4 regions of the Pseudomonas wenzhouensis genome follow, and region 1 is predicted to be linked to each of the others. Evidence: predicted binding sites of a transcription regulator. Region 1 holds the regulator's gene; each other region holds the start of a gene.
What was found. Region 1 encodes FliA, which starts transcription of late flagellar genes. Its sites were predicted from a motif close to CTAAAGTTTNNNNNNNNNNNGCCGNTAA; they were not measured.
Positions count from the first base shown of each region.

Region 2: a site for FliA is predicted at 1,371-1,398, ahead of flgM (flagellar biosynthesis anti-sigma factor FlgM). Genes of this name have one in related genera too.
Region 3: a site for FliA is predicted at 4,644-4,671, ahead of J7655_RS14760 (flagellar protein MotY). Genes of this name have one in related genera too.
Region 4: a site for FliA is predicted at 5,336-5,363, ahead of motA (flagellar motor stator protein MotA). Genes of this name have one in related genera too.

Region 1 is NZ_CP072610.1:1,914,692-1,921,992, forward strand. It holds gene flhA (flagellar biosynthesis protein FlhA) at 1-1,305, shown strand, start outside; gene flhF (flagellar biosynthesis GTPase FlhF) at 1,317-2,627, shown strand; gene fleN (flagellar synthesis regulator FleN) at 2,718-3,548, shown strand; gene fliA (RNA polymerase sigma factor FliA) at 3,545-4,291, shown strand; gene J7655_RS08845 (chemotaxis response regulator CheY) at 4,390-4,764, shown strand; gene J7655_RS08850 (protein phosphatase CheZ) at 4,784-5,572, shown strand; gene J7655_RS08855 (chemotaxis protein CheA) at 5,585-7,301, shown strand, end outside.
Region 2 is NZ_CP072610.1:1,775,952-1,783,252, reverse strand. It holds gene J7655_RS08150 (chemotaxis protein CheV) at 1-473, opposite strand, end outside; gene flgA (flagellar basal body P-ring formation chaperone FlgA) at 551-1,303, shown strand; gene flgM (flagellar biosynthesis anti-sigma factor FlgM) at 1,439-1,774, shown strand; gene J7655_RS08135 (flagella synthesis protein FlgN) at 1,825-2,292, shown strand; gene J7655_RS08130 (flagellar brake protein) at 2,382-3,131, shown strand; gene J7655_RS08125 (MFS transporter) at 3,144-4,460, opposite strand; gene sstT (serine/threonine transporter SstT) at 4,922-6,145, shown strand; tRNA gene J7655_RS08115 (tRNA-Arg) at 6,514-6,588, opposite strand; gene J7655_RS08110 (Leu/Phe/Val dehydrogenase) at 6,664-7,301, opposite strand, start outside.
Region 3 is NZ_CP072610.1:3,195,726-3,203,026, forward strand. It holds gene rsxG (electron transport complex subunit RsxG) at 1-588, shown strand, start outside; gene J7655_RS14740 (electron transport complex subunit E) at 585-1,292, shown strand; gene nth (endonuclease III) at 1,289-1,927, shown strand; gene J7655_RS14750 (PA3496 family putative envelope integrity protein) at 2,039-2,218, shown strand; gene J7655_RS14755 (argininosuccinate synthase) at 2,342-3,559, opposite strand; gene J7655_RS14760 (flagellar protein MotY) at 3,666-4,607, opposite strand; gene pyrC (dihydroorotase) at 4,761-5,807, shown strand; gene rnt (ribonuclease T) at 5,804-6,478, shown strand; gene J7655_RS14775 (bacterioferritin-associated ferredoxin) at 6,647-6,865, shown strand; gene J7655_RS14780 (DUF5064 family protein) at 6,945-7,301, opposite strand, start outside.
Region 4 is NZ_CP072610.1:685,071-692,371, forward strand. It holds gene J7655_RS03125 (molecular chaperone) at 12-1,814, opposite strand; gene asd (archaetidylserine decarboxylase) at 1,980-2,840, opposite strand; gene J7655_RS03135 (rhodanese-like domain-containing protein) at 2,907-3,722, opposite strand; gene J7655_RS03140 (HDOD domain-containing protein) at 3,774-5,297, opposite strand; gene motA (flagellar motor stator protein MotA) at 5,418-6,269, shown strand; gene motB (flagellar motor protein MotB) at 6,273-7,277, shown strand; gene rsgA (small ribosomal subunit biogenesis GTPase RsgA) at 7,271-7,301, opposite strand, start outside.

The DNA.
Region 1 (7,301 bases):
TCCGAGGACATGGGGCAGCAGGTCAACCGGCAGATGTTCGCTTCGCCGCGTGCCCTGGCCGTGGCGGCGGCCATCCTGATTGTCATGGGTCTGGTGCCGGGCATGCCGCATATCTCCTTCATCAGCCTGGGCCTGATTGCTGGCGGCGCCGCCTACTGGATCGCCAACAAGAAGCGCAGGGCGCAGGAGGCCGAGCAGCAGGAGGTGCAGCGGCAGCAGGAGCTGATTCCGGCGCAGAAGGCGCAGGAGGTCAAGGAGCTGGGCTGGGATGATGTCACGCCCGTGGACATGGTCGGTCTGGAGGTCGGCTACCGTCTGATTCCCCTGGTGGATCGCAACCAGGGCGGGCAACTGCTGGCACGAATCAAGGGGGTGCGCAAGAAGTTGTCGCAGGAGATGGGCTTTCTCATGCCCTCGGTGCATATTCGCGACAACCTCGACCTGGCGCCCAACGCCTACCGCTTGACGCTGATGGGCGTCAGCGTGGCCGAGGCCGAGGTTTATCCGGATCGCGAACTGGCGATCAACCCCGGCCAGGTGTTCGGCCCGCTCAATGGTATTGCCGCCAAGGATCCGGCGTTCGGTCTGGAGGCCGTGTGGATCGACGCCAATCAGCGTGATCAGGCGCAATCGCTCGGCTACACGGTGGTCGATGCCAGCACGGTGGTCGCCACTCACCTCAACCAGATCCTGCACAAGCATGCCCACGAGCTGCTCGGGCATGAGGAAGTGCAGCAACTCATGCAGTTGCTGGCCAAGAGTTCGCCGAAGCTGGCCGAAGAGCTGGTGCCAGGCCTGGTGTCGCTGTCGACGCTGCTCAAGGTGCTGCAGGCGCTGTTGCAGGAGCAGGTACCGGTACGCGACATCCGTACCATCGCCGAAGCCATCGCCAACGTCGCACCGAAGAGTCAAGATCCCGCCGCCATGGTCGCCGCCGTGCGGGTGTCGCTGGCCCGCGCAATCGTGCAAAGCATCGTGGGACTAGAGCCGGAGCTGCCTGTGATCACCCTGGAACCAAGGTTGGAACAGATATTGCTTAATAGTCTGCAGAAGGCCGGTCAGGGCAGCGAGGATGGCATCCTCCTCGAACCGGGCATGGCCGAGAAGCTGCAGCGTTCCCTGGTGGAAGCGGCGCAGCGCCAGGAAATGCTCGGCAAGCCGGTGATTCTGCTGGTGGCCGGGCCCGTCCGGGCGATGTTGTCGCGCTTCGCGCGGCTGGCGGTACCCAGCATGCATGTGCTGGCCTACCAGGAAATTCCGGACAACAAGCAGGTCACCATAGTCGCTACGGTCGGCCAGAACTGAGGTAAAGGGTCATGCAGGTCAAACGCTTCTTCGCTGTCGATATGCGGACCGCCATGAAACTGGTGCGTGACGAACTGGGCGCTGATGCCGCGATCATCGGCAATCGCCGTGTCGCCGGTGGCGTCGAGCTGACTGCTGCGCTGGATTATCAGGTGCCGGCACCCGTGCGTCCGAACCCGGCGCTGGAAGCCGAGCTGCGCAAGACCCAGGCACGCATTGCCAGTGCCCAGGCCGAGCTGAGCACGCGTGCAGTACAGGATGCCGGCAAGGATCGCCAACTGTTCGCCAACGAGTCGTTGTTGGCGCCCGAGCTGCCGGCAACTCCGGTCAAGCCGCAGCGCCCGCTAGACGTTGCCGCACCTGCCGCGCCTGCGGTCGATCCCCGTGCCCTGGAGGCCATGCGTTTCGAGCTGCACGGCCTGCGTGAGCTGATTGAGGTGCAACTGGGGTCGATCGCCTGGGGACAACTGCAGAATCGTCGTCCGCAGCAGGCCAATCTGTGGCGTCGCCTGCAGCGCATGGGGCTTTCTGCCGAGCTGTCGCAGGCCCTGCTGAGCAAGGTGGCGGGCGTGGCTGAACCGCGCCAGGCCTGGCGCATGCTGCTGGCGCACCTGGCACACGCGATCAAGACACCCAAGGTGGAGCCGTTGGAGGAGGGTGGGGTCATTGCACTGGTCGGCCCGGCCGGCATGGGCAAGACCACGACACTGGCCAAGCTGGCCGCACGCTATGTGCTTAAGTACGGCGCGCAACAGGTCGCCCTGGTGAGCATGGACAGCTTTCGCATCGGCGCGCAGGAGCAGCTCAAGACCCTGGGGCGCATTCTTGGTGTTTCGGTGACTCAGATCGACCCTGGTCAGTCTTTGCTGCAGGCAATGGCGCCCCTGAGCAAGAAGCGTGTGGTGCTGGTCGATACTGCCGGCCTGCCCGGCAATGATCCGGCGCTGCGCCTCCAGCTGGAAAGCCTGGCCTCGCCGCGCATCAGGGCGAAGAATTATCTGGTTCTGGCTGCAACCAGTCAGAGTCAAGTGCTCAAAGCCGCCTACCATAGTTACAAGCGCTGCGGTCTTGCTGGCTGCATACTGACGAAACTGGACGAGGCCGCAAGCCTGGGCGAGGTTTTAGGTCTGGCTATAGGCCAGCAACTGCCGGTAGCCTATGTGGCAGATGGTCCGCGCATTCCTGACGATCTGCAGGTACCGCGCAGTCATCAGCTGGTCAGCCGTGCAGTCGGTCTGCAGGCTGCCGAGGAGCCGAGTGAAGAGGCCATGGCGCAGATGTTCGCCGGTCTCTACCACAACCCGGCGCAGCGCGCCGGCTGAAATAGCGGCAGTGTTGCACCCTCTCGCGCAGGTGCGTGGGAGTGAACGGCCCGAGGGCCACGTCGAAGTTAGACAAGGTGTAAAGAGAACATGGGTATGCATCCCGTACAGGTGATCGCAGTGACCGGCGGCAAGGGCGGTGTTGGCAAGACCAACGTATCGGTCAATCTGTCCATGGCCCTGGCTGACCTTGGTCGTCGGGTGATGTTGATGGACGCCGACCTGGGCCTGGCCAATGTCGATGTATTGCTGGGCCTGACCCCCAAACGCACCCTGGGCGATGTGATTGCCGGTGAGTGCGACCTGCGCGACGTCCTCCTGCAGGGGCCGGGCGGTATCCGTATCGTGCCGGCTGCCTCCGGCACGCAGAGCATGGTCAGCCTCACGCCGATGCAGCATGCCGGGCTGATCCAGGCCTTCAGCGACATCAGCGAGAACCTCGACGTGCTGGTGATCGACACCGCCGCCGGCATCGGTGATGCCGTGGTCAGCTTCGTCCGTGCCGCTCAGGAAATTCTCGTGGTGGTCTGCGATGAGCCGACCTCGATCACCGATGCCTATGCGTTGATCAAGCTGCTCAACCGTGACCACGGCATCAGTCGCTTCCGCGTTCTGGCCAATATGGCCCATAGTCCGCAGGAAGGCCGCAATCTGTTTGCTAAGCTGACCAAGGTGACGGATCGCTTCCTCGATGTCGCCCTGCAGTATGTTGGCGCCGTGCCCTACGATGAGTGTGTGCGCAAGGCCGTGCAGAAGCAGCGCGCCGTCTATGAAGCCTTCCCTCGATCCAAGTGCGCTCTGGCGTTCAAGGCGATCGCTCAGAAGGTCGATACCTGGCCGTTGCCGGCCAATCCCCGTGGCCATCTGGAGTTTTTCGTCGAGCGTCTGGTGCAACAACCGACTGCAGACTCGGCCATATGACAGCAGCCTCCGGACTTCGTATGTATAACAAGGCTCAGGCGCAGGACTCCCAGCACCAGTTGATCGAGCGCTATGCGCCGCTGGTCAAGCGTATTGCCTACCACTTGCTGGCACGTCTGCCCGCCAGTGTGCAGGTCGATGACCTGATTCAGGCCGGCATGATCGGCCTGCTCGAAGCCTCGCGCAAATACGACTCCAGCAAGGGGGCCAGTTTCGAGACGTTCGCCGGTATTCGCATTCGCGGCTCCATGCTCGACGAAGTGCGCAAGGGCGATTGGGCGCCACGTTCGGTACACCGCAACAGCCGTATGGTCAGCGACGCGATTCGTGTCGTTGAAGCAAGAACCGGACGCGACGCTAAAGATCACGAAGTTGCGGCCGAACTCCAATTGAGTCTGGAGGATTACTACGGCATCCTTGGCGACACTTTGGGCAGCCGCCTGTTCAGTTTCGACGACCTGCTGCAGGACGGCGAACACGGCGGTTTGCACGAAGACGCCGGGCATACCCACCTCGAACCTTCGCGGGACCTCGAAGACGAACGCTTCCAGGCGGCTTTGGCCAATGCCATTGCCGGTCTGCCTGAGCGTGAACGTCTGGTGCTGGCGCTGTATTACGATGAAGAACTGAACTTGAAGGAAATCGGTGAAGTGCTGGGGGTTAGCGAGTCGCGCGTCAGTCAGATACATAGTCAGTGTGCGGCGCGTTTGCGCTCGCGACTGAGTGAATGGCGTACAGGCTGAAGGCAACGCTCTCAGGCATTAGCGGTTTTCACGATTAAAGAACGTAGTTGCACGCGCAATACGTTTGGGACTGTACGGAGGTCGACTTGGACAAGAACATGAAAATCCTCATCGTTGACGATTTTTCGACGATGCGACGGATCATCAAGAACCTCTTGCGTGACTTGGGTTTTACCAACACCGCAGAAGCCGACGACGGCACCTCGGCACTGCCGATGCTGCAAAGCGGCAGCTTCGATTTTCTGGTGACCGACTGGAACATGCCCGGTATGACTGGCATCGACCTGCTGCGCGCGGTGAGGGCCGATGAGCGCCTCAAGCACCTGCCGGTACTGATGGTGACCGCTGAGGCCAAGCGCGATCAGATTATTGAGGCGGCCCAGGCCGGGGTGAACGGTTATGTGGTCAAACCCTTCACTGCCCAGGTGCTGAAGGAAAAGATCGAAAAGATCTTCGAGCGGGTAAACGGCTGATGTCAGCCGCGAGGGTGCTATGGAACACGATGACTCCACTGTGGGCGACCTCGAGTCGACCCTGAAAAGCAATGCCCGCGATCTGGTAGATAGCCTCGAACAAGGCAATTTCGGAGCCGCGATACAGCTGATCAACGAGCTCAACAAGGTTCGTGATCACGGTCTCTATCATGAGGTTGGCAAGCTCACCCGTGAGCTGCACAACTCCATCGTCAATTTCCAAATCGACCCGCGCATGCCGCATGCCCAGGAGCTGTCACAGATCGCCGACGCGACCGAGCGCCTGAACTACGTCGTGACCATGACGGAAAAAGCCGCCAACCGCACCATGGATCTGGTCGAGCAGAGCGCCCCGCTGGTCAACGATCTGAGCGATGAAGCACAGAGCCTGAGCATCGAGTGGGGCCGCTTCATGCGTCGTGAAATCAGTGCCGACGGTTTTCGTGAGCTGGCCAAGCGCGTCGAGCTGTTCCTCGCCCGCAGCGAGCGCGACGGTGCCAAGCTCTCTGCGCACCTCAACGACATTTTGTTGGCGCAGGATTTCCAGGACCTTACCGGTCAGGTGATCAAACGCGTCACGCAACTGGTGACCGAAGTCGAAAGCAACCTGCTCAAGCTGATGCTCATGGCCAGTCAGGTCGACCGTTTTGCCGGTATTCAGCACGACCACGAAGCGCTGCGTACCGAACGGGAAAAATCAAAAGAGCCATCGCGGGGTGAAGGTCCGCAGATTCATGCCGATAAGCGTGATGACGTCGCCTCCAGTCAGGACGATGTCGATGACCTGCTGTCCAGCCTGGGCTTTTAAGGAGCACACAATATGAGCTTCGGCGCCGATGAAGAGATTCTCCAGGATTTCCTGGTAGAGGCCGGCGAGATTCTCGAACAGTTGTCCGAACAGTTGGTCGAGCTGGAAAGCCGGCCGGACGACATGAACCTGCTCAACGCCATCTTTCGCGGTTTCCATACCGTGAAGGGCGGGGCGGGCTTCCTCCAGCTCAATGAGTTGGTGGAGTGCTGCCATATCGCCGAAAACGTCTTCGACATCCTGCGTAAGGGTGAGCGGCGCGTCGATTCGGAACTCATGGATGTGGTGCTCGAGGCTCTTGATGCTGTCAACGGCATGTTCGGCGAGGTGCGTGAGCGCCGCGAGCCGACGCCTGCTTCCCCAGAACTGCTGGCAGCCCTGGCGCGTCTTGCCGAGCCTGGTGGTGCGGCAGAGGCGGCAGTGCCGGCTGCGGCTGAGGCGGAACCCGAAGCTGAACCGGTCTCTGCGCCGGTGGCATCGGGCGACATCACCGACAGTGAGTTCGAACAGCTGCTCGGTGCGCTGGGTGAGGCGCCGGCTGCTGAAACGGCCGAGTCAGGTGCGGCGGCCGATGAGATCACCGACGACGAGTTCGAGTCGCTGCTCGACCAGTTGCATGGCAAGGGCCAGTTCACCGTCACAGCCGAGGTTGCTGCGGCGCCTGCTGCCGCCCCGGCCGGTGATGAAATTACCGATGACGAGTTCGAAGCACTGCTCGATCAGTTGCACGGCAAGGGGCAGTTCGCTGTGCCGGCCGCACCTGCTGAGCCGGTGGACGTTGTTGCCAGCACGCCTGCCGCTGCGAGCGACGATATCACTGACGATGAGTTCGAGTCGTTGCTCGATCAGTTGCATGGCAAGGGCAAGTTCGTGCCGCCGAGTGATCCGGCTCCGGCACCTGCTGCCGCTGCTGCCAAACCTGCTGCGGCATCGAAGCCCGACGCGCCGGCCAAGCCAGCCCCGGCCAGGGCCGAGCCTGCTGCGCCTGCCCGTGCCCCTGCTGCGCCGGCACCTGCTGCCGACAAGGCGCCTGCGGCGAGCGAGGCGGAAACCACCGTACGGGTCGATACCGCACGCCTCGATGAAATCATGAACATGGTCGGCGAGCTGGTGTTGGTGCGTAACCGTCTGGTTCGCCTGGGACTCAACAGCGGCGACGAGGCCATGGCCAAGGCCGTGTCGAACCTCGATGTGGTCACGGCCGATCTGCAGACCTCGGTCATGAAGACCCGCATGCAGCCGATCAAGAAGGTGTTCGGCCGCTTCCCGCGCCTGGTACGCGATCTGGCGCGCAACCTGAAGAAGGAAATCAACCTCGAGCTGGTGGGCGAGGAAACCGACCTCGACAAGAACCTGGTCGAGGCGCTGGCTGACCCGCTGGTGCACTTGGTGCGCAACGCCGTCGACCATGGTGTGGAAACCCCGGAAGAGCGCGAGAAGGCTGGCAAGTCCCGTGCTGGGCGCGTGGTGCTGTCTGCCGAGCAGGAAGGCGACCACATCTTGTTGTCGATCACCGATGACGGCAAGGGGATGGACGCCGACGTGCTGCGCGCCAAGGCCGTGGAGAAAGGCCTGCTGGACAAGGATGCGGCTGATCGCCTGAACGAGTTCGAATGCTACAACCTGATCTTCGCTCCGGGCTTCTCGACCAAGACCGAGATTTCCGACGTATCCGGCCGTGGTGTCGGCATGGATGTGGTGAAAACCAAGATTTCCCAGCTCAATGGCA
Region 2 (7,301 bases), 140 kb from region 1:
GGCGCGACCTCGGCGAGAATCTTCTCGACGTCGATGATCTCGACCAACTGCTGATCGAGCCGCGTGACGGCCGTCAGGTAGTGATCACGCCCGGTTCCCTTGGGTGGCGGATGGATCTCTCCCCAGTTCATGTTAACGATGCGCTCGACCGAACGCACCAAGAATCCCTGAACCTTGGTGTTGTACTCGGTGATGATCACGAAGCTGGTCTTGAGATTTTCCAGCGGCGCTCGCCCGGTAGCGATGGACAGATCAAGAATCGGGATGGTGCCACCACGAATGTTGGCCACGCCCCGCACCACCTGGCTGGACTTGGGCATGATGGTGAGATTCGGGCACTGCAGCACCTCTTTCACCTTGAATACGTTGATACCGTATAGCTGCGGGCCTTCCAGGCGAAACAGCAACAGCTCCAAACGGTTTTGCCCCACCAGCTGCGTGCGCTGGTTAACCGAATCCATCAACCCGGCCATGCCCGGTCTCCTTCTCTTCTAGTGACGCCAACCCCGTTGAGCCTAGCAGGCGGCACGGGGCTTGCTTTGCAATTCTCATGAAACAGATAACGTCATCTTTCCGTCAGCTACTGGCAAAGTGCCTTGCCCCTTTGTCCGTTTTACTCGCTTTGCCATCACTCGGCTACAGCGATACGGCGACCTTTACCAGCACTGAACAGCTTATCGGCGCCACGGAGTCCTTTCTTGAGCAGGCGACAACAGAATATCTACAGCGTAGCGAAATTCAGGGCCGCCATGAGGTTCGCGTCAATCGGCTCGACCCACGCCTGCGTCTGCCCCTGTGCGACCAACCCCTGCGCACGACCCTGGAAAGCCCGGCACAGCCGCTTGGCCGCGTAACCACTCGCGTACGCTGCGAAGGCAGTGCCCCTTGGACCGTATTCGTGCCCGCCGAGGTACGCCTGTACCGCCCGGTCGTCGTGCTGACTCGCCCTCTCAAGCGCATGAGCATAGTCAAAGCCACTGACGTGAGCCTGCAGGAGCATGACGTCGGACAGCTGGGGCAACACTTCCTGACCGACCCACAGATGGCCATCGGCAAGAAATTGACGCGACAACTGGGCAGTGATCAGATTCTGCTCTCGACTCACCTGCAGGTGGCGGAGGTGATTCGCCGGGGCGACCAGGTGGTAATCAGTGCCCGGGGGTCCACCGTCAATGTACGCATGCCCGGCGAAGCCCTGACGGACGGTGCTCCGGGCCAACAGATCAACGTGCGCAACTTGCGTTCGCAGCGCGTGGTCAGAGCACGTGTAATCGGCCCTGGCCAGGTAGAAGTAGCGCTGTAGGCACGCTTCTTGTAGCGTGAAAGCCAGGCGATTCCCTACACTATTCAACGACGCAGTGAAATTAGTCCTAAAGTTTTCCCAGCAGTGGCCGAAAAGCCTGGCAAGCGTCCACCATATCGTCTGAGGTTCTGCATCATGGTCATCGACTTCAACCGGCTGAACAATGCCAATACGCCCGCCAACGCAGGGCGTACCGGCGCGACTCAGGCTGGCAATCGCAATGAGTCGGCACAGCCGAAACAGGCGACTGTCACCGGTGCCGATGAACAAACCAACGCCAAAACCGGCGAATCCGTGCAACTGAGCCGTCAGGCACAACAGTTGCAATCGATCAGCGAGAAGCTGCGTGATCAGCCTATCGTCAACAAGGAGCGCGTGGCCCAACTGAAACAGGCCATCGCTGACGGCAGCTATCAGGTCGACAGCAAGCGCGTCGCCGAGAAACTGCTCAACTTCGAATCCCAGCGCTAGTCCAAGGGCTGCGCTGGGGGTGTTGGACGCCCGACCCCCAAGAGCCCGCCATGTACGACACAGCCCTGCTTGACCTGTTCACTTCCGATATCGGCACCGCCGAGCAACTGCTTGAGCTGATCGATAACGAATTTCAAGCCCTCAGCAAACGCGACCTCACCCGCCTGGACAGCCTACTGAGCGAAAAACAGCCTCTGCTTGCCCTGCTGCAACAGCACGGCAGTGAGCGCAGCCGTCTTCTTCAGGACGCAGGCTTGAGCGCTGACCGCGACGGCCTGACCGCACTGGCGGGCAACTCCTCAGTCGGCGATCAGTTGCTGGAGCGCAGCGAAGCGCTATCGACTCTGCTGCAGCGCTGCCAGGAAGGCAATTTGCGTAACGGCCGTCTGATCCGCGCCAATCAGGCTTCTGTTCGCAGCGTTCTGGGCATTCTGCGTGGTGGCGAGACTCCGGGCCTCTATGACAGTCGTGGCAGTGCCGCTAGAATCGCGCAGCAAAGACCCCTCAGCGAAGCCTGAGCCCACAATTCTAAAAAGCACGGGCATATGCAGGCACTTTGCCATTATGCTAGTGCCATTTGCAGTCATGACTCGGAGAGTTCCGGCCTGTGTCCAGCGCGTTCAACGACGAAAGCGGCCCTCAACCGCCCAAGATGCTCAAGACATCCGTCGAGATCATTGCCACCCTGCGTCAATTGCAGCAGAACCATGACCCACTGATCATCCAGTTCAAGGATCGTGGCCAGCGTTTTCAGAGTTACCTGGTCGAAATCGACAAAGACCGCGCCCGCGTAGCCCTGGATGAAATCATCCCAACTGATGGTGAGCGCTTCCTCAAGCAAGGCGAAACCTTCAATGTCGAGGCATTCCGCGACGGCGTACGGGTAGCCTGGACCTGCGATCACGACGTATTGCCTGGCGAGCTAGAGGGCGCCCCCTGCTACTGGGCACCGCTGCCCAATGAAGTGATCTACCACCAGCGCCGCAGTGCCTTCCGCGCACCGCTGAAGCAGAGCGACCTGGTCAAGGTGGTTCTCAATGGCGACAAGTTGCGTGATCCGATACCCGGACACTTGCTGGACATCTCGGCCACCGGCTGCAAGTTGCGCTTCGCCGGCAATCTGACCCAGCAACTGAACAATGGCCAGGTGCATGAGCGACTCACCGCTTATCTGCCCTTCGGCAATATGACCTGCCCTGTGGAGCTGCGCCACGTGCAGTACGATGAAAAAGTCGACATGACCTTCGTCGGCACGCGCTTTCATCGTATGAACGGTCTGGAGCAACGCCAGGTCGAGCGCTTCGTCTACCAACTGCAGCGCGAGGCACGTCGCACCGAGAGCGACGGCCCCCTCTGAATTTGGCAGCCCTTACTGGGCTGCCTGTGTTTTCTGCTGTTCCTCTTGCGCTGCAGCCGCTGCAACAGCTGGCTCCTGCATCTGTTCCTGCACGGTTTGCTCGTCGACCCTCGGGTCTAGCGCTGCAACCAGCGGTGAACTGGTGACATTACCGGGCATGGCCATATGCTGCAGTGGCGCATCATCGACCTGATGCTGATGGGTGACGACCTCTGGGCGAATACGCCAGACCAGGATCAGCGCGCAGACACTGACGAACACATAGAGCATGTTGGCGCCGTAAAAACGCATCAAGACACCCGCCAATAATGGCCCGATGCAGGCACCAACACCGAATGTCACCAACAGCATGGCCGTCAGTGACACCCGCCGCTCCGGCTCGACATGGTCATTGGCCAGGGCCACGGCCAGTGGGTAGAGGCTGAATTGCATCATGCTGACCAGAAAGCCGACACCGAACAGCAGGCCGAGAAATACCTGCGGCAGTGCCGCCAACGGCAAGGCAGCCAGCAGCAACAAGACCGAGCAGCCGCGAATCAGGCGCACGCGGTCATGTCGATCGGAAAGCCAGCCCAGCGGCCACTGCACCAGGAGACCTGCCAGGATGCAACTGCCCATGAAAAGCCCCACCTGCTCGGTCGATAGCCCCATCCGAGTGGCGTACAAAGGCGCCAGGCCATAAAAAGAACCGATCAACAGGCCAGCCACGACGATAGTGGTCAGCGACAGCGGCACGCGACTGAGGAAGAAGCGCAGCTCCAGCGGTGCCGGATGCAAGGGCGCCGGGTGTAAACGCCGGGTCAGCGCTACGGGCACCAGGCACAAGGCAAAGCACAGGGCGACCAACATGAGCAATTCCAGGCCCAGCGTCGGATGCACCACCAGCGCCAGCTGCCCCAGAATCAGGCCCAGGTAGGAAGCCCCCATGTACCCGCTGAACACCAGACCACGCTGCCTGGCTTCGGCCTGCTCGTTGAGCCAGCTCTCGATGACCATGTACTGACACATCATGCCCAGGCCCACCAGCATGCGCAGGAACAGCCAGAATGGCAGCCACTCGACCAGCCCATGGCCCAGCACAGCCGCCGTGACCACGCCAGCACAGGCCACGTAAGCACGGATATGCCCCACCCGACCGATCAGCCGATGCCCCAGCTTGCCGCCGAGCACAAGGCCAAAGTAATTGGCCGCCATCAGCGCACCGACCCAGAGACCATCCACGGTGTCAGCCAGACGCAGGGCCAGGTAGGTACTGAGCAGGCCAGAGCCGAGCAACATCAGCAAGGTGGCGAAATAGAGCGAGCGGAATGACTTCCAGATCAAGCGCATTGACGGGTAAAGCTCCTTGTACGGTAACCGGCATGGCGGCGGGCCTGCGCGGCTAGGACGGCGCCCCTGGGGCGTGCGGGCGATGCAACTTTCGATGCCCTGGAAAACGAACAGTTCGATTGCCAACTCATCACGATTCAGACGCTCGCTTGCGCCGCACAGGGTACAGCATAGCGTCAATTCTTCCTGTTCTTCGAGCGACCACGGGTCACACCCTGCCAGCCGCAGGTTTGCTGATCCGCCCCGGCAGCTACCTGGCATAGCCAGCAGACAAGCCTTGTAGAGATGCGACATGGGCTTGCGCCCTGTCGTCCAGATGCCCGCCCAGCGCACGAACCCCGATCAGGCTGTGCTAGAGTCGCGCGCTATTTTTTCGGCCTGCTTTCCATGGCACTACCGAAAAACCTCTCGAACCAGGCCCGACGCCACTTGCAACGCGCCCAGCAACCAGAGAACTCGCGATGTCCCAAGCCCTTCACCCTGCCCTGCAGCTACTCAACCGCACCAGCCTGGTGACACAGATCATCATCGGCCTGCTGGCAGGTATCGCCCTGGCCGTAATCGCTCCGCAGGCGGCACTGTCCGTCGCATTCATCGGCAACGTATTCATCTCTGCGTTAAAGGCCGTCGCTCCGGTACTGGTGTTCATCCTGGTGATGTCATCCATCGCCAACCACCAGCAAGGCCAGCAGACTCACATTCGCCCGATTCTGCTGATGTACCTGCTCGGCACCTTCAGCGCCGCCCTGGTCGCGGTAGTGGCCTGCTTCCTCTTCCCTTCCTCGCTGGTGCTGAGTAGCCAGGCCGCCGAGCTGACGCCCCCTGGCGGCATCGGCGAAGTCCTCAAGACGCTGCTGATGAACGTGGTCGACAACCCGGTCAATGCCCTACTGAAAGGTAACTTCATCGGTATCCTGGCCTGGGCTATCGGCCTCGGCTTCGCCTTCCGCCATGCCAGCGCCGGTAGCAAGCAACTGCTGAGCGACCTGTCCAACGGCGTGACGGCCATCGTCAAGCTGGTGATCCGCCTGGCGCCGCTGGGCATCTTCGGCCTGGTCGCCGCCACCCTCGCCGAATCCGGCTTCGACGCCCTGCTCGGTTATCTGCACCTGCTGGTGGTGCTGGTCGGCTGCATGCTGCTGGTGGCCCTGGTGGTCAACCCGGCGCTGGTGTACTGGAAGATTCGTCGCAACCCCTACCCGCTGGTGTTCACCTGCCTGCGCGAAAGCGGCATCACCGCTTTCTTCACCCGTAGCTCGGCCGCCAACATTCCGGTCAACCTGCAACTGAGCCAGCGCCTGGGCCTGCACGAAGAAACCTACTCGGTCTCCATTCCGCTAGGCGCCACCATCAACATGGCCGGTGCCGCCATCACCATCACCGTACTGACCATGGCTGCAGTACACACCCTGGGCATCCCCGTCGATCTACCCACCGCCCTGCTGCTTAGCGTGCTGGCTTCGATCAGCGCCTGCGGCGCCTCGGGTGTGGCCGGTGGCTCGCTGCTGCTGATCCCGCTGGCGTGCAGCCTGTTCGGCATTCCCAACGACGTGGCCATGCAGATCGTCGCAATCGGTTTCATCATCGGCATCGTTCAGGACTCGGCGGAAACCGCACTGAACTCCTCCACCGATGTGCTGTTCACAGCCGCCGCGTGCATAGCGCAAGAACAGCGCAAGGGCTGATGCGAACGGGTGGAAGGCTTGCATGACGAGCAAGCCTTCCACCTCGGAAGCAGTCGCATCCGCTCCCACAAAAATGCATAACGCTGAGCGCACTGGTTGAATGGATGCCTTCACATCGCTGCGCATACGCCTGCTTGTTAGCCTCGCAAGACGTCAGTCACAGTACAGCCTGCTGCCTTCTCTGAATCTGCACGTCGATGGCGGGCGCCTGGTCGGCCCGATTACCCCAACGGCTGGCCAAATACCCGTGCTTGCATGGCTTAGCCGTGCATCGCACATAGCCGCTCGGGCTGTGCGGTGCTGATCCGTAGCGCAAGGAAGGGGAGCGCGTCGCCTACAATGGGCACGCAAAGGAAAGGAAAGGAAAATGGCGTCCCCTGCAGGAATCGAACCTGCAACTAGCCCTTAGGAGGGGCTCGTTATATCCATTTAACTAAGGGGACACGGCCGCATTGGCAAGGGCCGGGCCGCATCTTAGCGGCGACACGCGCATTTGTCATGTCGCCACCGCCCACTTCCTAGCGCTGCCAGCCCTGGGAAACTACCTTCGAGTTCAATGCAGCGCGCATCGGCTGCAGGCCACCGCGCAAGCGCTCCAGCGCCATGCGGTCGGCAATCGCGGTGGTGGTCGCGCCCTCGCGCTCGGCGCGCTGGAATATTTCCGTCAGCGTCGGGCCAATCTCTTCGATATGCGCCTTGAGCTGCGCGGCGCTGCCACCGGTGCGCTCGTAGCAGACATCGATGATGCCGCCAGCATTGATCGCGTAGTCCGGCGCGTACAGGCACTCACGACGACGCAGCAGCTCGGCCAGGCTGGCATCGGCCAACTGATTGTTGGCCGCGCCGGCGATGATCGGCGCGCGCAACGCCTCCAGCGTCTGCAGGTTGATGATCGCGCCTAGCGCGCAGGGCGCGAACACGTCCACATCGAGACGGTAGATCTCATGCTGACCGACCGCAGTAGCGCCCAACTGGCTGACGGCGCGCTGCACGTTGGCCTCGACGATATCCGTCACCCACAGCTGCGCCCCGGCCTCCTTGAGCAGTTTGGCCAGGCCGAAACCGACCTGGCCGACGCCCTGGATAGCCACGCGAATGCCCGTAAGATCCTGGCGACCAAGGCGATGCGCCACGGCCGCCTGAATGCCGATGAACA
Region 3 (7,301 bases), 1.3 Mb from region 1:
GGCCTGTTCGCCATTGGCACAGTCGGTAGCGTTGCCCTGCTGCAACAGGGCACCGCCGAGCGCATCGCCGCCGCCGAGCGTGAAGCGCAGGTGCGCGCCCTGGCCGAAATCCTGCCCGCAGGCAGCTACGACAATCACCTGCTGGACAACCGCATCGAGCTTAACGCTCCCGAGCTGGGTCACCGCAGTGCGCAGTCGGCCTACCTGGCATTGAAGAGCGACCAGCCCAGCGCGCTGATCCTGCCGGTGAGCGCCCCGGACGGTTACAGCGGCGCCATTCACCTGCTGGTGGGCATCTTCGCCGACGGCCGCCTGGCCGGCGTGCGTGTGCTCAGCCACAGAGAAACCCCAGGCCTGGGCGACAAGATCGAACTGGCCAAGAGCGACTGGATCCGCAGCTTCGAGGGTAAATCCCTGAGTAACCCTGGCAATGACGGCTGGGCGGTAAAGAAGGATCGCGGCGAGTTCGACCAGTTCGCCGGTGCCACCATCACCCCGCGTGCAGTGGTCAAGGCCGTGCACGGCGCCCTGCAGTATTTCGATGTACACCGCGACCAACTATTGGGCGTGGCGGAGGACGCGCAATGACCAGCTACCGCGAAATAACCCTCAATGGCCTGTGGAAGAACAACCCGGCGCTGGTGCAGCTGCTCGGCCTCTGCCCGCTGCTGGGGGTGAGCAATTCCACGGTCAACGCCCTTGGCCTGGCCCTGGCCACGACGCTGGTGCTGGCCTGTTCCAACACCGCTGTGTCGCTGGTGCGTGGCGTGGTCAATACCGCCGTGCGCCTGCCGGCCTTCGTCATGATCATCGCCGCGCTGACCACCTGCATCGAGCTGTTGATGCAGGCCTACACCTACGAACTGTACCAGATCCTCGGCATCTTTATTCCGCTGATCACCACCAACTGCGTGATCCTCGGTCGCGCCGACGGCTTCGCCGCCAAGCACGACCCGGCCCGCGCCGCCTACGACGGTCTGATGATGGGCCTGGGCTTCGGCGTGGTGCTGGTGTTGATCGGCGCCATTCGCGAGCTGCTCGGCACCGGCGCGCTGTTCGCCAATATGCACCTGTTGTTCGGGCCGATTGCCGCCGAGTGGAAACTTACCCTGGTGCAGGATTACAAGGGCTTTCTGCTGGCCATCCTGCCGCCGGGCGCCTTCATCGTTCTGGGCCTGCTGATCGCCGGCAAGAACCGCATCGATCAGATCGCCGCGGAACGGGCCAAGGCCGCCGCTCCCGAGGCGCCCGTACAAAGCCGCCGCGTTCGCGTTACCGGAGTCATCGAATGAACGCCGCCAAACGCCTGGAAATCTTCCGTCGCCTGCACGAGGACAACCCCGAGCCGAAGACCGAGCTGGCCTACAGCACGCCCTTCGAGCTGCTGGTGGCGGTGACGCTATCGGCACAGGCCACCGACGTCAGCGTCAACAAGGCCACGGCCAAGCTGTTCCCGGTGGCCAATACGCCGGAGGCCATGTACGCCCTCGGCGTCGAGGGTTTGTCCGAATACATCAAGACCATCGGCCTGTACAACAGCAAGGCGAAGAACGTCATCGAGGCCTGCCGCATCCTCATCGAGAAGCACGGCAGCCAGGTGCCGGACAACCGCGAAGACCTCGAAGCCCTGCCCGGTGTCGGCCGCAAGACGGCCAACGTGGTGCTCAACACTGCCTTCCGTCAGCTCGCCATGGCTGTGGACACGCACATCTTCCGCGTCAGCAACCGCACCGGCATCGCCCCCGGCAAGAACGTGGTCGAGGTGGAGAAGAAGCTGCTCAAGTTCGTGCCCAAGGATTATCTGCTCGACGCCCATCACTGGCTGATCCTGCATGGGCGCTACGTCTGTACCGCACGCAAACCGCGCTGTGGCGCCTGCCGCATCGAAGATCTGTGCGAGTACAAGGCGAAAACTTCCGACGATTGATCGACCATAGAATCTGGCGATCCTCTGATTGAAAAAATCTTTTTTACCCGCTCAATTTTTGCCGCTATAAGGTGCGCCATTGGCCCCAGTAAATGGCCTGGAGTGGAAGAAATGAGCACAGACAAAGAAGACCTCGAGCTGGACGAAGACTTTGTCGCGGACGATGCAGACGATGCCGAGCCTGCGGTAGAAGTCGCCAAGACCAACCTGACCAAGCGCCGCATCATCGACAACTTCCTCGAAGAACGACGCCTGCACAAACAGCTGGCCGAATACGACTTCGATATCTGAGAGCCGCTGCCTTCTACAAGAGCCCCGCAAGCCGGGGCTTTTGTTTGAGCGCCGAAATTGACAGACCTGAAACGACGAACCCCGGCACAAGGCCGGGGTTCGCTGGCAGGCTGAAGCGGTCGATCAGACCAGCTTGCGGCCCTTGCCGGCAGCGATGCGCATGCGCAGGGCATTGAGCTTGATGAAGCCTGCCGCGTCCTGCTGGTTGTAGGCGCCGCCATCTTCCTCGAAGGTCGCGATGTTGGCGTCGAACAGCGAATCGTCGGACTTGCGGCCGGTGACGATGACGTTGCCCTTGTACAGCTTCAGGCGCACCACACCGTTCACGTTGGCTTGGGAGGCGTCGATCATCTGTTGCAGCATCAGACGCTCCGGGCTCCACCAGAAACCGTTGTAGATCAGGCTGGCATATTTCGGCATCAGCTCGTCTTTGAGGTGAGCGACTTCGCGGTCGAGGGTGATCGACTCGATGGCGCGGTGGGCCTTGAGCATGATGGTGCCGCCGGGGGTTTCGTAGCAGCCACGCGACTTCATGCCGACGAAGCGGTTCTCGACGATATCCAGACGGCCGATGCCGTTCTCGCCGCCGATGCGGTTCAGCTCGGCCAGCACCTGCGCCGGGGTCATGGCCTTGCCGTCGATGGCGACGATGTCACCGGCCTTGTAGGTCAGTTCGATGTAGGTCGGGGTGTCCGGCGCCGCTTCCGGCGACTTGGTCCAGCGCCACATGTCTTCTTCGTGCTCGGTCCAGGTGTCCTCCAGCACACCACCTTCATAGGAGATATGCAGCAGGTTGGCATCCATGGAGTACGGCGACTTCTTCTTGCCGTGGCGCTCGATCGGGATGGCGTGCTTCTCGGCGTAGTCCATCAGCTTCTCGCGCGACAGCAGATCCCACTCGCGCCACGGAGCGATGACCTTGACGCCTGGCTTGAGCGCATAGGCGCCCAGCTCGAAACGCACCTGGTCGTTGCCCTTGCCGGTGGCACCGTGGGAGATGGCATCGGCGCCAGTCTCGTTGGCGATCTCGATCAGGCGCTTGGCGATCAGCGGACGGGCGATGGACGTACCCAGCAGGTACTCGCCTTCGTAGACAGTGTTGGCGCGGAACATCGGGTAGACGAAGTCGCGGACGAATTCTTCGCGCAGGTCGTCGATGTAGATTTCCTTGACGCCCAGAGCCTGGGCCTTGGCGCGGGCCGGCTCGACCTCTTCGCCCTGGCCGAGGTCAGCGGTGAAGGTCACCACTTCACAGTTGTAGGTATCTTGCAGCCACTTGAGGATCACCGAGGTGTCCAGGCCACCGGAATAGGCCAGAACTACCTTTTTGACGTCCGCCATGCCATCACTCCACGGGTTGTACGGTAAAACCCGTAATTCTACTGGCCTCGCGCCGCAATTTACAGGGGCGCGACACACAGCGTTGCGCAAGCGACGCCGACTGGATTCAGGATGGGCTGCTTCCGGGTGGGTCGACCGGCGTGGTGGCCGGGGCAGGCGCACTCTGTTGTGGCACTTCTGCCGCTGGCACACGCTCCAGACGCAGGGTCGCACGGCGATTCTTGGCGCGATTGGCGTCGCTGGTGTTCGGCACCAGCGGGTAACGCTCGCCATGAAAACGCATGGTGATCTGCTCGACCGGTATGCCGCCGGCCACCAGATACTCCTGCACCGCCAGTGCACGGCGGCGTGACAGGTCGCGATTGGTCAGGCGGTTACCACTGTTATCGGCGTGACCGTCGATCTGAAAGCTGTTGATGCTCGGGTCGGCTTTGACGAAGTCGAGGATGATGTCGAGCTTGGACTTGGCCATTGGGTCGAGATCGATGCCGCCACCGGGAAAGCCGATCTGCGCCTGGCGAATCTGATCGAAATTGACCGGCAGCAACTTGGCGGTACAGGCTTGGTAGTCCTCATAAGCCTTGTGAAACTTCACCGGCAGCAGGCGCACCTCCAGGTTGTCGCCGCCATTGAGCGTGCGGTGGCGCACCAGCGGGCTGCGCCCTTCGAGCAAACCGGTGAGCAGGCGCGCGCCCTGCTCCTGCGAGCTGTTGAACGGCACCTCGCCGTTACCAACACTGACTACTCCCAGGTTGATATCACCGCGCCCCGGCTGCCAGGGCGCCGCCGCCGCCAGCAAGGTCGCCGACCCCGCGCCCATCCAGCGCTCGCGGGCCTTGAGGCGGAAGGTGACTTGTTCACCCGCGCGGCGCACGAACTCACCGCTGCCGAAATTGCTGATCGGCTGGCTCAGGCGACACTCGAACTGATCACCTTCTACCGTCCACTCCACCTTCTCCAGTCGCGTCTGGAAGCTGATGGCATGCGCAGGCATGCATAAAGGCATGCCTGCCAGCAGGCTGATCAGAAGGAAATTGGACGCACGCACGACAGGCTCCACGGCGGTTCACGGCATTCCCAAGGGGTATCGGTCAGGTTCGCGAAAACTTGACCCCCTGCGTGCGATTGTCACGCTGGCGCGAGCGCGAACAGGCGCTTTTCAGGTACCATGCGGCCACGTTTTACCCGCCTGGAAGCCTCCATGTCCGACCGTCTGACTCTTCTGCGTCCCGATGACTGGCACATCCACCTGCGCGATGGCGCGGTGCTGCCACATACCGTCGGCGATGCCGCGCGCACCTTCGGCCGCGCCATCATCATGCCCAACCTGGTACCGCCGGTACGCAACGCCGCCGAGGCTGACGCCTATCGCCAGCGCATTCTCGCGGCGCGCCCGGCTGGCAGCCGCTTCGAGCCGCTGATGGTGCTTTACCTCACCGACAACACCAGCCCCGAAGACGTACGCGCGGCCAAGGCCAGCGGTTTCGTGCATGCCGCCAAGCTCTACCCGGCCGGTGCCACCACCAACTCCGACTTGGGCGTGACCAGCATCGACAAGATCTTCCCAGCGCTGGAAGCCATGGCCGAAGTCGGCATGCTGCTGCTGGTGCATGGCGAAGTGACCCGCGCCGAGATCGACGTGTTCGACCGCGAGAAGGCCTTCATCGATGAGCACCTGACCCGCGTGGTCGAACGCTTCCCCACCCTGAAAGTGGTGTTCGAGCACATCACCACCCGTGACGCGGTGCAGTTCGTCGAGGCCACCTCGGCCAACGTCGGCGCCACCATCACCGCGCACCACCTGCTGTACAACCGCAACCACATGCTGGTGGGCGGCATTCGCCCGCACTTCTATTGCCTGCCGATCCTCAAGCGCAACGTGCACCAGGAAGCCCTGCTCGATGCCGCCACCAGCGGCAACGCCAAGTTCTTCCTCGGCACCGACTCGGCGCCACATGCCAAGCACGCCAAGGAAGCCGCCTGCGGCTGCGCCGGCTGCTACACCGCCTATGCCGCCATCGAGCTGTATGCCGAGGCATTCGAGCAGCGCAACGCCCTGGACAAGCTGGAAGCCTTCGCCAGCTGCCACGGCCCGGACTTCTACGGCCTGCCGCGCAACACCGACAGCATCACCCTGGTGCGTGAAGAGTGGACCGTACCGGCCAGCCTGCCGCTGGGCGACAACAGCGTAATCCCGCTGCGTGCCGGCGAAACCCTGCGCTGGAAATTGCTGGAGGCTCAGGCGTGAGCGAAGACAACTACGACGACGAACTCGAACCGAGCCTGCCGTCCGGCCCGCGCACGCCCATGGCAGCGCGCTTTCGCGGTTATCTGCCGGTTGTGGTGGACGTGGAAACCGGTGGTTTCAACAGCGCCACCGACGCCCTGCTGGAAATCGCCGCGACCACCATTGCCATGGACGAGAGCGGCTTTCTCTACTCGGACCATACCCACTTCTTCCGCGTCGAGCCCTTCGAGGGCGCCAATATCGAAGCGGCGGCGCTGGAGTTCACCGGTATCAAGCTCGACCACCCGCTGCGCATGGCGGTGAGCGAAGAACACGCGCTGGGTGAAATCTTCAAGGGCCTGCGCAAGTCGATCAAATCGGCCGGCTGCAAGCGTGCGATCCTGGTCGGGCACAACAGCAGCTTCGACCTGGGTTTTCTCAACGCTGCGGTGGCGCGTTGCGGCATCAAGCGCAACCCCTTCCACCCCTTCTCCAGCTTCGACACCGCCACCCTCGCCGGCCTCGCCTACGGCCAGACCGTGCTGGCCAAGGCCTGCCAGGCAGCGGGCATCGAATTCGACGGCAAGGAAGCGCACTCGGCCCGTTACGACACCGAGAAAACCGCCGAACTGTTCTGCGGCATCGTCAACCGCTGGAAGGAAATGGGCGGCTGGGACGAGTTCGATCAGTAGGCCCCCCCGATATGAAAAAACCGGCGAAAGCCGGTTTTTTCATATCGGGCCTCATGGCCTGCACCGTTCGTCAGGAGATGCGAGCATTCGCAATCGATCTTTGACAAGCATTCTCATTAACATTAGTATCCGACCCATCGAACAGAACCACCAAGACGAGCCTTGCTTATGTACGTCTGCCTCTGTGAAGGTGTCACCGATACGCAAATCCGCGATGCGGTCTACGAGGGCTGCTGCAGCTATCGTGAAGTGCGCGGCACACTCGGCATCGCCAGCCAGTGCGGCAAGTGCGCGTGCCTGGCCAAGCAGGTCGTGCGCGAAACCATCGCCGAAGTGCAGAGCAGCCAGGCCTCGCTGGCCTATCCTGCAGGCTTCGTCGCCGCCTGAACCTGACCCGCAAATAAAAAACCGGATTGTACAATCCGGTTTTTTTCGTCTCGCAGAAAGCCTCGATGCATCTTGCAGGCTACAGGCTGTCACGCTCCAGGTGATCGAGGTCCACCGCTTGACCCGGCTTGGCGTGCAGCCTGGCGCGAATATCCTCGAAGATCGCATCGTATTCGGCATGCGCCCGCATGATCGGGCTGTGATTGGGCGACAGGCCATGCCTGGCGACCAAACGGGAGATCACGCTGGCGAAGTTGAAGGCGGTATCGCGGTGCATCGCGAAGACTTCCTCGAAGGCCTTGCCGTCGATCTCGCCCACCAGACGCCCGTGCAGCATGGGCCCTTCTTGCGAATCCTTGCGCACCTCATAGTAAAAATCGATGCTGTAACCAGGTTGCCCGCCCAGGCCAGGCGGATTGCTGCGATGCAGGTGACC
Region 4 (7,301 bases), 1.2 Mb from region 1:
TCTTCCGGAGCCTACAGAGACTTCCAGAGCGAGTCAAAATCTTCCTCCCCGGCAGGCTTGTGGCTTTGCGAGGCTGTGACCGGCGTCCCGGCAGGGGGCTCTTGTTCGCCTACGCGGTGATATTCGAACTGACTGAAGCTGCCGGTACTGACCTGGCGTCGGCTGAGTACGGCGCGGTGTTCTTCACCGCGGTCGTTGATCAGTACCTTGCTGCCTTCCTGAAAGGGCAGGCGCGGTGTGATCAGGCTGGCAGGGCGAGAAATGGCGCTGATTTCCGGCAGTAGCAGGGCGCGCAGGTACTGGCTGTTCTGATCGGCCTTGCGCAGCAGTTGCAGGCCGCAGGGGCGTGCATGCGGAGCGATCAGCTCGATACCCATCTGCGTGCCGCCACCACGCACCTGGCGAATCCAGCGTACGATGGCCACGCTCCAGCCCTGGCTGGGGCTGTCCTGCACACCGAGCAGCTCGCCCGCCTGTAGCTGGCTGGGCACTTCCTTGGGCCAGGACAGGCAGTAGCCGCCCGGGCTGTGGTTGACGATGGCCAGCTTGAAGGTCGGATAGTCCTCGGCGCTGTTCGTCGTCGGCGTCTGCTCGCCCGGGGTGACCTTGGTGTACTGAATCTCTTCGAAGTGGATCTCGTCGGCTGCGCTGCGTTGCGCATCGAAGGCATTGGACCAGATATCCGGCTCACCGGTATTCGGCTTGAAGACGGCCGCGCCGATTTCCACCGGGCGCTTGAGCACCTCGCCGAACGAGCGACGCCCGGAGAGGAAGAAATGCAGCGCGGTCATGCCAATGCACAGGGTCAGGCTGCCTTGCCCCGGCGTGCGCTGGAAGGTGCGCTCGGCGATGTCGCCCCAGGCTGCGGCAACATGTTGCAGCAGGTCGAGGCTGATGCCTTCGGGGATCATCAGGCGCGATTTGCTGCGATCTTCTTCGGGCAGTTCGAGGTATTCCTTGATCGCATCGACCAGTGGCTGCGTATCGATGCCCAGCAGATTGTGCAGGTCGCTGCTCTGATACAGCGACTTGTAGCGCGGTGGGCCATCGATTTGTGGGGCGAGGACGAACAGGCTGTCCGGATGATCGCCCGGCTGCAATTTGATCAGTGCGCTCCACGGCTCCAGGGCCTCGGCCAGGCGTGCAATACCGTTCTGGCGCATCTGGTTGGTGCGCGCGCAGCCCAGCAGCAGCGCGGTGATATAGCTTTGCTCGGTGCTCAGGCCCGGCGTATGGCGGGCCAGAGGGTCACGAATGACCTGGCGTTGCAGGCGTTGCTCGCAGGCGATCTGGTAGAGCTGGTGCAGTTCCAGCCAGAGTCCTTCAGGCACCGGGCAATACAGCTGGCTGGCGCGCACCAGCGGGCTGCACAGGCTGTTGCTGGCACGCTGCAGGGCGATTGCGAGCAGTTGGTCGCGGTCTTTGCCGCTGAGCGGGATGACCTTGGCAATGATCAGCTTGTAGCCGACAGCCAGATGGTTCTGCAGCGCCTGGCAGAGGTTGGCCACCTTGCGCGGGCGTTCATCGAGGACGATCGCCTGATTGAGAAAGTGGCGTTCCAGATGTTGGCAAACGAAGCTGACTTCCGGGCGCAGCAACTCCAGCAACTGCAGGCGATTGTCGGCGGGGGTGAGAAACTGGTTGAGTTCCACCAGGCTCTGGTACAGCTGTCGTGCGGTTTCGCCGATGTTCGCCTTGGGCAGGGCCGCGATCCAGCGTTTCAGATCGCGGGGGCTGCCATTGCAGAAACTGAGGCTCTGCTGGCTTGGCGTGGGCACACGCAACAGTTGCAGGTGGGTACTCTGTTTATCCATCAAACTCGGATACTCCGGCCACGCACTATCAAGCGGCTCTAGTAGTAGTCTTTCGAACTCTAGCAGTATCTGACTGCGCTGGCAGCCCGCTTACCTGCTGGGCTGCCTGGCCAGGGTGCACATCTATAACCAGATGGTCGGGGGGCGGTTCCTTGTCTCGCCCGCTCAGGCCTGGGCATTGCCCAGTCGTTGGCCCATACGCACCGGGCTGCCGGCCGCCAGTTCCTCGGCCCATTGCACCTGGTTCGGGCCGAACAGCACGATGGCCGTAGAGCCCAGCTTGAAGCGGCCCATCTCGGCGCCCTTGGCCAACTCGATGGGGCCGCGCGCTGCTGCGTCGTAACGCGTGCTCTTGAGTTCGCGCCTGGGCGGTGTGACCAGACCGGCCCATACCGTTTCAACGCTGGCGACGATCATTGCGCCTACCAGCACCACGGCCATGGGGCCACGCTCGGTATCGAACAGGCAGACCACGCGCTCGTTGCGGGCGAACAGTTCCGGCACATTTTCCGCGGTGGTCTGGTTGACCGAAAACAGCCGGCCGGGCACGTAGACCATTTCCTTCAGGGTGCCGCCCAGCGGCATATGGACGCGATGGTAATCCTTCGGCGAGAGGTACACGGTGGCGAACTGGCCGCCCATGAACGGCGCGGCACGCTCAGCGTCGCCACCCAGGAGTTCGACGGCGCTGAAACTGTGGCCCTTGGCCTGGAAGATACGGCCGTGTTCGATGGCGCCGAGTTGGCTGATCGCGCCATCGGCGGGGCTGAGAATGGCGCCAGGGGTTTCATCCAGCGGGCGCGCGCCGTCTTTCAGAGCGCGGGTGAAGAACGCGTTGAAGTGTTCGAAGGCGCGCAGGTCTTCGACCTGAGCTTCGCTCATGTTGACCTGGTACTGCTTGGCGAACCAGGCAATCAGCGGGTTCTTCAGCCAGCCGATGCGGCATTCGGCCACGCAGCCGACCAGACGTGACAGCAGGTGATGCGGCAGCAGGTACTGGCTGAGGATAAAAAGACGTTGTTTCATCGTGTTTCCTTGAGGGTTTGAGCCGGCGCTGGCACGGCCAGGTCGGGGTAACTGATGGCCGTTCGCTCAGCGCTCGATGGGGGTGTCGGGCCGATTGCCCCATTCTGACCAGGAGCCGGCATAGGCCTTCACGCGCGGATAGCCGAGCGCCTTGGCCACCACGTAACTGAGGCCGGAGCGGCGATGCGTCTGGCAATGCGTGATCACTTCCTTGTCCGGCGTGATGCCCAGACCTTGCAGGATGTCGTCGATATCACTGCGGATGCGCATGCCGCGCTGCGGATCCATGGCGGCTGTCCATTCGAAATGGACGGCGCCGGGGATATGCCCACCTCGCGCTGAATTGAGTTTCGCGCCCGTGTATTCGTCCGCGCTGCGCACGTCCCAGATGGCCAGGTCATCATCGCCCAGACGCGCTTGCAGGTAATCGCAGGTCGCGGTGGGGGTATCGCTCAGTGTGAGTGATACCTCGGTGCGGGTTACTGCAGGCTCTGCCTGGCTCAGTTCGAGGCCGTCGGCGACCCAGGCCTGCAGGCCACCATTGAGGAAGTGATGACGCGGGTGACCGATCACATCGAGCAGCCAGATGAAGCGGCCCGCCCAGGGGCCGCCTTCGTCGTCGTAGACAACATAGGTGGCGTCAGCACGGTGGCCGATATCGGCGAACAGCGCCTCGAGCTGGGCCGGCTCCGGCAGCAGGCCCGGCGCTGGCGGTTGACCCCGTTGCGTGCGCTTGGCATCGACCCAGCGTGCGCCGGCAATGTGGCCGTCGGCATAGCGTGCGGCGCTGCTCAGATCGAGCAGGATCAGGTCGTCGGCGTTCAGGCGTGCGGCCAGTTCGGCAGGCTCTATCACCAGCGGCAGGTTGTCGAAGGCGGACATGAAGGCCTCCCTGAAGTTAAGAACGGACGATTGTAGCGGAAATGGGCTGCTTCAGCGTCCGCGCCTGGAGAAGCTGCCCAGCGCGCGTTCGATGCACTGCGCGGTCTTGCCGACAGCCTGCAGGCTGACGTCGTTGAGCGGCTGGCCACTCTGGTCGGCCACGAGCAGCAGCACCACACGACCGTTATTGGCCAGTGAGCGCAGCAGCAGATGCTCGCTGGGGAACAGCGCCTTGAGGTGACCCGGCAGCAAGGCAGAAAACTGCGCCACGTTGCCTGGCGTCAGGCGCAATTGCCCAGGTGCGTCGAGCAAGCGCCGGAGCACCTGACTTTGTGTCGGATCGAGGCTCAGGCTCGCTGCGCTGGCATCCAGGCCGGCCGCTTGCTGCACCTGCAGGCGGGTGTGCGTGCGGTCGGCGAGTAGCACGAGGATGCGTTGCATGCCGCAGGCTTGCAGGGCATCGCGGGCACATGCGGTCAGCTGTAGCACATTGGCAAAGCTGCTGGGCTCGGCCAGCAGGCGTGCGCAGTGCTGTCGCCACAAGGCGAGCGCGTCACGCTTTGGTGGCGGTGGGGCGCTGACGGCAGGTTTCAGTCGGTGGACATGCCACGGCCAGATCAAGGCCTGGGCGGGATGCCACAGCGCAGCGTCATGGCTCAGGCGGGCGCTGCTGACGGCATGCTGGTGCACTTCCTGCTGCAATTCGCTCAACGGGATCTGCAGGTACAGGCCGGTGAGGCGCTGCCAGCGCAGGCTGTGCGCGGTATCCCAGGCATGGTGAGCCGACACCGCCAGACCGTTGGCCAGCAGCACGCAATTGCTGGGGTGGGTAAGCCAGTGGCGCAGGGGAATGTCGGCATCGAGCATCTGCTGTTGATGCAGTGGGTGCTCGTTATCGCGGGCGATATGCAGGGCCTTGACCAACTGGCGACGATCTCGTTCGAGCAGGCGGTAGCCGCGTACGATCCACTCCGGCAGACGCCAGCGCTCGGCCAGCTTGATGCACAGTTGAATCAGGGGGACGCCGAGCAGCTCCTGCTCCACTGCTGCCGGACGTTCGCCTTTGAGCAGCACGCGTTGTTCCCAGGCGTCGAACAGTTCGGGGTGGGCATACAGCAGCGGCCAGACCGGCGCCAGAAACAGCAGGCTGCAGCCATGCAGTTCATTCCACAGGCGTGCCAGGCGCGCACCGAACAGCCCCCGGGCCTGCTGGCTGGCGTGCTGACTGATGAGCAGGATTTGCCTGAAGGCCAGCGGTATATCCTGTTCGGGCAGTGCGGGGGCCAGGTTGAGCAGGGCTTCGCAGCGGGTCAGACCCAGGCGCGACAATGCCGTCTCGACGCTTTCTGCAGGGGCGCTGAGGCTGTTGCCCGATTGATTGACCTCGCGCAGCACTTGCAGGGCAAAGGAGGGGCTCGCTTCTATCGCCTCGGCGATTTCACGCCAGTTGAGACGGCTATCGGCGAGAATGCGCCGCAGGCGCACATGCTGCTGCTGCTCGATCGGCAGGGGCAGTTTGCCCAGTTGTTGTAACCAGGTGTCCAGCGTACGCGGTAGAGACTTTGACGTCGGCATATTGGCTCGAGTCGAAACTGGCTTTTGACCATAACTGGCTATAGTCTGGCGTATAAGTTCCGATAATTAGAAGGGTTGTTTTCAATAACCCATTCACTAGGCTCTGCAAGCGTTTATTTCATGGTAAGAATCATTGGCATCATCGTTGTTTTCGGCTGCGTACTCGGCGGATTCATCCTCTCGGGCGGGCAGTTCATGGCTCTGGTTCACCCCTTCGAGGTGCTGATCATCGGCGGTGCGGCGCTGGGGGCATTTTTGCAGGCCAACCCGGGCAGCATGTTCATGACCGTGTTCAAGAAGTCCTTGAGCATGTTCGGTACGCGCTTTACCCATACCTACTACCTGGAAGTTCTCAAGCTTCTCTACGAGATTCTCAACAAGAGTCGCCGCGAGGGCATGATGGCTATCGAGGCCGACGTCGAGGATCCCAACGCCAGTCCGATCTTCAGCAAGTACCCTGGCGTGCTCAGGGATGCGCGGATGACCGCCTTCATCTGCGACTACCTGCGCATCATGTCCTCCGGCAACATGGCACCGCATGAGCTGGAAGGCCTGTTCGACATGGAGCTGGCCAGCCTCAAGGAAGAAGTGGAACACCCGGCGCATGCCGTGGCCAAGGTCGCCGACGGCATGCCGGCCATGGGGATCGTTGCGGCGGTGTTGGGTATCGTGATCACCATGTCGATCCTGGCCGAGGCGGACAACGCGCAAATCGGCGAAAAGGTGGGTACTGCCCTGGTCGGTACCTTCCTCGGCATTCTCGCTTCCTACGGTTTCTTCGGCCCACTGTCGAACGCCCTTGAGCACGATGCCAAGGAAGAGCTGAATCTCTACGAAGCGATCAAGGCGACCCTGGTTGCATCGGCGTCCGGCATGCCGCCGACCCTGGCCGTGGAGTTCGGGCGCAAGGTCTTGTATCCGGCGCACCGTCCGAGCTTCAGTGAGCTCGAACAGGCCATGCGCGGCAGCTAAGCCATGGAAAATAACCAACCCATCATCGTCAAGCGGGTCAAGAAGGTCGCGGGCGGGCACCATGGCGGTGCCTGGAAGATTGCCTTCGCCGACTTCGCAACCGCCATGATGGCGTTCTTTCTGGTGATGTGGCTGATGACATCGGCCACGCCGGAGCAGAAGAAGGCCATTTCCGGTTATTTCCAGGACCCCATTGGCTTCACCGAAAGCGCCAGCCCCTACGTCATCGACCTGGGCGGCACGCCGACGCCGGCCCCTGAGCGCACGCTCAATCCGGATATCTCCGAGACCCCCGAGAGCCAGCCGGACGAGACGGGGATCAGCACCGATCAGATCGAGACCCTGGCCGACAAGATGGAGCAGGAGCGTCTCGAGCTGCTGTTGCAGGAGTTGCAGAACAAGGTCGAGGACAACCCCGAGTTGCAGCGCTTCAAGGACCAGATCCTGTTCGAGATCACCCAGGATGGCTTGCGCATCCAGATCATGGACGCCGAGAACCGGCCGATGTTCGCCCTGGGTAGCGCCAACCTGCAGCCTTATTTCGAAGACATCCTGCTGGTCATGGCCGATACCATCCGTGCGGTGCCGAACAAGATCAGCATCAGTGGCCATACCGATGCCAAGCCCTTCGTCGGGCGGGGTGATTTCGGCAACTGGGAGTTGTCATCCAATCGCGCCAATGCCGCCCGGCGGGTGCTGATCGCTGGCGGCTATCCGGACGAGCAGGTGGCGCGGGTGGTCGGCTATGCGTCGTCGGCACTATTCGATCGTGAGGATCCGTTCAATCCGGTCAACCGGCGCATCGATATCGTCGTGCTGACCAAGAAGGCGCAGCGTGCGATCGAGGGTGAGCAGGGCGCGAACGGTGACGCGCCTGCGCCAGACCAGGCGCCTGCGACAACCCCTTCAGATGCCCCGGCAGAGGCATTGCCCGAGGATCAGTTGCGCGAGCGTCTGAATATCTTCGAGGGTGGCGGCAGCCCGCTCGATCAACTGAACAATCAGTAATCGTCCTGCGGCAGGCTGGCGATG